2 linked regions of the Prochlorococcus marinus XMU1412 genome follow. The protein of the gene in region 1 interacts with the protein of each later gene in a pairwise test. Links are inferred from orthologs where the notes say so. Each region holds a gene or a part of one and is shown in the gene's direction. Other genes may lie near its edges.

What was found. The genes of interacting proteins can lie anywhere in the genome.
Region 2: the proteins of lpdA (region 1) and HA152_RS01590 interact in binary tests that used the Escherichia coli proteins (3 or more experiments, as listed by UniProt). The link is inferred for Prochlorococcus marinus XMU1412 from one-to-one orthologs.

The regions. Positions count from the first base shown.
Region 1 is NZ_JAAORJ010000004.1:247,827-251,604, reverse strand. The notes cover bases 172-3,055. They hold lpdA (dihydrolipoyl dehydrogenase), read left to right. Parts: upstream 172-835; coding sequence 836-2,275; downstream 2,276-3,055. Other genes in these bases: trpC (indole-3-glycerol phosphate synthase TrpC), read left to right, coding at 2,291-3,055; HA152_RS07785 (TrmH family RNA methyltransferase), read left to right, coding at 172-828. Outside these bases: more of HA152_RS07785, read left to right, coding at 1-171; more of trpC, read left to right, coding at 3,056-3,178; HA152_RS07770 (hydantoin utilization protein A), read left to right, coding at 3,234-3,778. UniProt on the Escherichia coli protein: Lipoamide dehydrogenase is a component of the glycine cleavage system as well as of the alpha-ketoacid dehydrogenase complexes.
Region 2 is NZ_JAAORJ010000001.1:289,014-292,673, reverse strand. Bases 1-3,068 are described here. They hold HA152_RS01590 (UvrD-helicase domain-containing protein), read left to right. Parts: upstream 1-364; coding sequence 365-2,773; downstream 2,774-3,068. Other genes in these bases: HA152_RS01585 (CCA tRNA nucleotidyltransferase), read left to right, coding at 2,779-3,068; HA152_RS01595 (hypothetical protein), read left to right, coding at 193-342. Outside these bases: more of HA152_RS01585, read left to right, coding at 3,069-3,660. UniProt on the Escherichia coli protein: A helicase with DNA-dependent ATPase activity. Unwinds DNA duplexes with 3'-5' polarity. Translocates on single-stranded DNA with 3'-5' polarity. Initiates unwinding more efficiently from a nicked substrate than double-stranded DNA.

The DNA.
Region 1 (3,778 bases):
AAAATAACTAGTAAAAACAATAATCTAGTTAAAAGATTTAGATCATTTAAAAGAGGATCATCTCCAAAAGATCAAGACTTTTTTTGCATAGAGGGTACACATCTCATTGAAGAGTTGCTGAAGTCTGGGAAAAATCCTTCTAAGATTTTAGTTACCGAAAAATGGCTAATAAAAAATCAAAATCTAAGCAAAAAATTTCATCAGTCATTCATAAATATTGTTTCAGAGGAAGTCTTAGCATCTGCGATTTCAACAATTAATCCAGATGGGATAGCAGCCTTAGTAAAGGTTTCAGAAATACCTAATTATAAATTTAATAGAAAAGATGATTTTGTTCTTGTACTCGATAGGATTCAAGATCCTGGGAATATGGGTAATCTTTTTAGAACTGCTTTAGCTGCTGGTGTTGATACAGTTTTTTTAGTTGGAGGTGCGCACCCATTAGGCCAAAAGGTATTAAGGGCATCCTCAGGAGCAGTTTTTCATCTGCCATATTTAAGATTTGATGGAACTGAAGAAGAAATATTAAATTCTTTACTTAAGTCTTTATCTGAATTATCAAATGTAGGATTTAAGATTTTCTCTACTAGTAGCCATACTAAAAGTTCAAAAAAACCTTCAAAACCTTACTGGGAAGTTGATTGGTCTAAACGTACAGCATTAATCTTGGGTAATGAAGGTCAAGGTATTCATAAAAAAATTCAAGAAGCTTTTAATGAAACAATTACAATTCCGCATAGTGAGCTTGTAGAATCATTGAATGTGGCTTGTGTTGCAGTTCCATTATTACTAGAACGAAAAAGAGTCGCATACACCTCTAATAAATAAATAAAAAGTGACTGATTCAAGTTTTGATTTCGATTTAATCGTAATAGGAGCAGGATATGGAGGTTTTGATGCCGCTAAACATGCTGCTGGTAAGGGACTGAAAGTTGCAATAGTAGAATCTTCGGATATGGGAGGAACTTGTGTTAACAAGGGATGTGTTCCCTCTAAAGCTCTTTTGGCTGCAAGTGGAAAAGTTAGAGAAATAGCTGATTATGAACATTTAGCTAAATTTGGTATTCATGCTTCCCCAGTAAGGTTCGAGAGATCAAAAATTGCAGATCATGCAAATAATTTAGTTTTAAATGTTAGAGAAAATTTAACAAAAACTCTTAAAAGGAGTGGAGTTGAAATTATTTTGGGCATTGGCCGAATTGAAGGAAATCAAAAAGTAGGTGTAAGAGATAAAAACGGAATTGATAAAATCTTTACATGTAAGAATATTGTTATAGCAACTGGTTCTTCTCCTTTTGTGCCCCGTGGAATAACTTTGGATAATAGAACTGTATTTACTAGTGATTATGCAGTTAAACTTGAGTGGCTTCCAAGATGGGTAGCAATTATTGGAAGCGGATATATAGGACTAGAATTTGCTGATGTTTATACAGCACTTGGTTGCGAAGTTACCATGATCGAGGCTTTGGAAAATATTATGCCAACATTTGACCCAGACATCACTAAAATCGCTAAGAAGAATCTTATTCAAGCAAGAGATATAGACACAAAATCAAATGTCTTTGCGACAAAAATAACACCTGGATGTCCTGTAAAAATAGAACTGACAGATGCAAAATCTAAGGAAGTTGTAGAAACTTTAGAAGTTGACGCTGTACTTGTTGCAACTGGTAGAAGTCCTAATAGCAATAACTTAAATCTTGATTCTGTTGGGATCGAAACAGTAAAAGGGTTTATTCCAGTAGATGATCAAATGAGAGTTAAGAATGGCGATGGAATAATACCTAACATTTGGGCGGTTGGAGATGTAACAGGCAAACTAATGCTTGCTCATACAGCTGCAGCGCAGGGTACCATTGCTGTTGATAATATTTGCGGTGGTAATGTCGAAATTAACTATAAAAGTATCCCTGCAGCAACCTTTACTCACCCTGAGATAAGTTCAGTTGGTCTTTCTGAAGCTGAAGCTAAAGAGATATCTGCGAAAGAAAATTTTACTTTGGGAGTTGTCAAAAGTTTCTTTAAGGCTAATTCAAAAGCATTGGCTGAATTGGAAAGTGATGGATTGCTAAAGTTGATTTTCAATAAAGATAATGGAAAAGTATTAGGTGCACATATTTTTGGGTTACATGCAGCTGATTTAATTCAAGAAATTTCGAACGCTATTTCAAGGAACCAAGATGTCATTGAATTATCTAAAGAAGTTCATACTCATCCCACTCTTAGTGAAGTAGTTGAGGTTGCATATAAACAAGCGGCTTCTCAAATAAAATAATAGTATCTAAAATTAATGGAGATAAGACGTAGGCCACCAAATCCAACAGTAAGGGTAGAGAATTTAGAATATGCTGTACCTCATAGAGAAGCACAAGCAAAAAATATTTTGGAAGAAATTGTATGGCATAAGGACATTGAAATTAAGAATTTTAAAAAAATAGTCTCTTTAGAAGATCTTATAAAAAAGATTGAAAAACTTCCTACTCCCAAAGATTTTTACAAAAATATCTTGGAGTCAAAAATAAAACCAGGAGTTATTGCTGAAATAAAAAAAGCTAGTCCGAGTAAAGGAGTTATTAGAAAAGATTTTAACCCTGAAAACATAGCAATTTGTTATGAAGGATTAGGTGCATCATGTATCTCAGTACTTACTGATAAAAGGTTTTTTCAAGGTAGTTATGAAATACTAGAAACTGTAAGGAAATCAACTAATCTCCCTCTACTCTGCAAAGATTTTATTATTTCTGCTTATCAGATTTATAAAGCAAGGGTATCTGGTGCTGATGCAATATTATTAATCGCTGCGATTTTAAGTGATGATGATTTAATTTATTTAAAGAAAATAGCTGATAATTTAAAGATGAGTGTTCTTGTTGAAGTCCATAACTCTAATGAATTAGAAAGGATTCTAAAGTTAAAATCTTTTAATTTGATTGGAATAAATAATAGGGACTTAAAGACTTTTAAAACGGATTTAAAAACATCAAAAGAATTGATGCATACATATGCAGATATATTTTTAAAACAAAATATTATTCCCATAAGTGAATCTGGAATTAATTGTGCCGAAGATTTAGAATCGCTTAGATCCATTGGAATCATGGGAGTATTAATTGGTGAAACTTTTATGAGAGAAACTGATATTGAACAATCGTTCAAGAAATTATTTAACTCAATTTAATATTGACTTCAAATCGTGCTATAAAATTGAATAAACAGAGTTGTACTGAATATATATGCAGGCTGTAATTTTAACAGGTATAGTCGCAGGATTTGTGCATGTAGTTAGTGGCGCTGATCATTTAATTGCAATGGCACCAGCAGCGATTAATAATCCCCAGAAAGCTCTTAAAAATAGTTTCTCATGGGGCTTGGGACATTCTTCAGGAGTCCTTTTGTTAGCTTTTCTAGCAATTTTTATTAAGGATATTACGCCATTAAACAAATTTTCTAGTATTGCCGAATTCCTAGTTGGAATTTCACTTCTAATTGTTGGAGTATTTGCTATGAAAAATTCTTTTCAATTAAGTATCCACTCGCATTCCCATAAGCATGAGAATGGAATTGCCCATCGTCACTTTCACTTTCATGTTAAGGAACAAAAAAATAATAATAAGCACTCACATGCTTTGACGGGCTTAGGCTTGCTACACGGTATAGCTGGAGGTTCACATTTTCTTGCAGTTCTTCCTGCTTTAGCACTACCTTTAACAAGCGCTTGCTTATATTTGATTTCATATTTGATTGGTTCACTCATAAGTATGAATCTTTTTACTTGTTT
Region 2 (3,660 bases), on another replicon or contig:
AGCTAGCAAAAACAATACAATTTCAAACTTAACGCAACGCTTCTTAATTAATAACTTCATTCCAAAGTGATAGTTGAAATAATTCAAATAAAAAATTTTTTTCCGCTAATATAAAACTACATTTTTAATAAAGTTTTGGATCAACAGGATTTAAAATTATCAAAGAAGCTTATTTCCTCATATAAAAAGAGATTGGAAAAAGAAATTCTAGATAGAAGTATGAAATTAAAGATGCCTCAAAATAAATTTGAAGAAATAATTAATAACAATAATGAACTTTTAAATTTAAAAAAAGCGTTAGAAGATCTAGAAACGGAATCTGAATCTCATAGTAAAGTCTGATTTTTGAAAAACCCTTCCAAAAGTGCCTCAAACCAACAATTTCCTTTTTAAGTCCCTAAACAATCAACAACTTCAAGCAGTAAAACATGTTTATGGACCACTACTAGTTGTAGCAGGTGCAGGTAGCGGGAAAACTAAAGCTCTTACACACAGAATTGCAAATCTTATTGAGGGTAATTCTATAGATCCCTATAACATTCTCGCAGTCACTTTCACTAACAAAGCTGCTAAAGAAATGAAAGCAAGATTAGAGGTTCTTCTAGCCCAAGAATTAGCTTTTAATCAATTTGGTCAGCCTTGGACAACTCTCAAAGAAATTGATCAAAATCAATTAAGAACAAACGTTCACCAAGAGAGGCTTCAGAACCTTTGGATCGGTACTTTCCATTCCTTATTTTCAAGACTTCTGAGATACGATATTGAAAAATATACTGATCCAGAAGGCCTAAAATGGACAAGACAATTTTCAATTTATGATGAAACAGATTCTCAAACATTAGTAAAAGAAATTATCAGTCAAGATATGAATCTTGACCCAAAAAGATATGATCCCAAAAAGATTAAAAGATTAATAAGTAATGCTAAAAATCAATGCTTAACTTCTAATGATCTTTTAGAAAAAGCAGATAATAATTTTGATAAAACAGTTGCAGAAGCCTACAAGAGATATAGGATTTCGCTCTCAAAAAATAATTCTTTAGACTTTGATGATCTTCTACTTTTGCCTGTTTTCTTATTAAGGCAAAATGATATAGTAAGAGATTACTGGCACAAAAGATTTAAACATATTTTAGTTGACGAATATCAAGATACAAATAGAACACAATATGAACTTATAAAATTAATTACGGCTGGAAATACTGAACCAAAAAAATTCTTCAATTGGGAAGATCGGTCAATTTTTGTAGTTGGGGATGCTGATCAAAGTATTTATAGTTTCAGAGCAGCTGACTTCAGAATTTTAATTGGTTTTCAAGAAGATTTTAAAACTTCAATCAACGATGATACAAAATCATCTTTAATTAAATTAGAAGAAAATTATAGGTCATCTTCCAATATCCTTGATGCTGCAAACTCACTAATTGAAAACAACTCTGAAAGAATTGACAAAGTTTTAAAGGCTACTAAAGAAAAAGGGGAACTTTTAACGTTACTCAGCTGTGATGATGAAATTTCCGAGGCAGAAGCAATTACCAATAAAATAAAATCACTCAATAACCATAATCAAAACCCAATTTGGAAAAATTTTGCAATTTTATATCGAACCAGAGCTCAGTCGAGAGTATTAGAAGAATCTCTTGTAAGGTGGCGCATTCCTTATACAATTTTTGGAGGATTGCGTTTTTATGATAGGAGAGAAATTAAAGATGCAATAGCATATTTGAAAGTTCTGGTTAATTCTTCAGATAACGTTAGTCTTTTACGAATCATAAATGTTCCTAGAAGAGGGATTGGTAAAACTACTATTCAAAAACTTAATGAACTATCTAATAGGTTAAATATCCCATTATGGGAGGTTCTTAATGATAAACAAAGTCTTGAAGAAACAATAGGCCGATCATCAAAAGGAATTAATAAATTTACTGAAATTATGAATGATCTACTGTGTTACCTAGAAAATTCAGGTCCCGCTCAACTACTACAACTTATATTAGAAAAAAGTGGTTATTTAAGTGACTTGCTCTCTAGTGGGACAGAAGAATCTGAAGATAGAAGAAATAATTTACAAGAACTAATTAATGCAGCTACTCAATATGAAGAAGAAACAGAAAGTGGAGATGTAGAGGGATTTCTTTCTACAGCAGCCTTAACAACTGATAATGATACGAAGAAAAATAATCCTAACTCTGTAACTCTCATGACTCTGCATAATAGTAAAGGTTTAGAATTTCAAAATGTTTTTATCACTGGGCTAGAACAAGGTCTCTTCCCTAGCCATAGATCTATAGATACTCCCTCACTTCTTGAAGAGGAAAGAAGATTATGCTATGTAGGTATTACTAGAGCTAAAGAAAGAGTTTTCTTAAGTCATGCCAGAGAAAGAAGATTATGGGGTGGCATGCGTGAAGCAACAATTCCTTCAATATTTCTTTCGGAAATACCTGAAGATTTAATGGATGGCGAATTACCACAAACTGGTGGTGCTTCAATTAGAAGAGATTGGCATCTTGATCGTTTAACTAGAGTTGATCGAAACAATCCAAATGAATTTGTTAACAAACCAATAAATGCAGTAAGGAAATTATATTCAGGTCCCAGTAAAGGGAAAAGCTGGATAGTTGGCGATAAGCTAATTCACTCAAAGTTTGGGAAAGGTGAAATCATACATATTTTTGGGAGTGGGGAAAAAATATCTTTAGCAGTAAAATTTGGTGATAAAGGAAGTAAAATTCTAGATCCAAGATTAGCTCCAATTCGTTATGTAAGTTAAAACTCATGAACGATATCTCTGATTACATCCAAGGGGAATTAATCAAAACTCCATTTAATCTATATAACCTAATTGCAAAATACATAGAATCTAATAACAATACTAAAGTAGCTTTTGTTGGCGGTTATTTAAGAGATTTATTAATTAGTAAATTCCACAAAAAATCGTTTTCTAAACCTGTAGATATTGATCTTGTTATTGAAGGATCCTCTATTTCTCTTGCAAAATTTATAAAAAAAAATATTGTAAATGTAGATTTATGTTTAATTAAGGAATTTAATTTATACAATACCGTAGAAATAAATATTAATGACTATAAAATTGATATCGCTTCTGCAAGAAAAGAAATTTATTCTGCTCCAGGCTTAAATCCCAGAGTAAATAAAAGTACTATTGAGGAGGATCTTAAGAGGAGAGATTTTACTATAAATTCAATAGCCTTTGAGGTCTCGACAAGGAAAATCTATGATCTTTATGGTGGAATTTCTGATATAAAAAGTAAAAAATTGAACTTACTTCACAATAATAGTATTTCAGATGATCCAAGTAGATTAATTAGATGTGCAAAATATGCTTCAAGGTTAGATTTCAATATTTCAAATAATTCTCTCAAACAATCTCAAGAAACAGTTAGGCAATGGCCATGGAAAAGTTCAAAAACTGAACAGAAAATGATTTACCCTCCTGCACTAGGCATACGAATAAGGATGGAACTAGCTGAAATTTGCAAACACGATAATTTGACTAATGTAATTTCGATAATTCATAAATGGGAAATTATCTCAATCTTAAATGAAAATATTAAAGTCGATAAAAGATTTTTAAGAGGACTCAATTGGATTAAGAAGTTAAAGGGAAATCATATGCTTTACTTATTAAAAGATTCA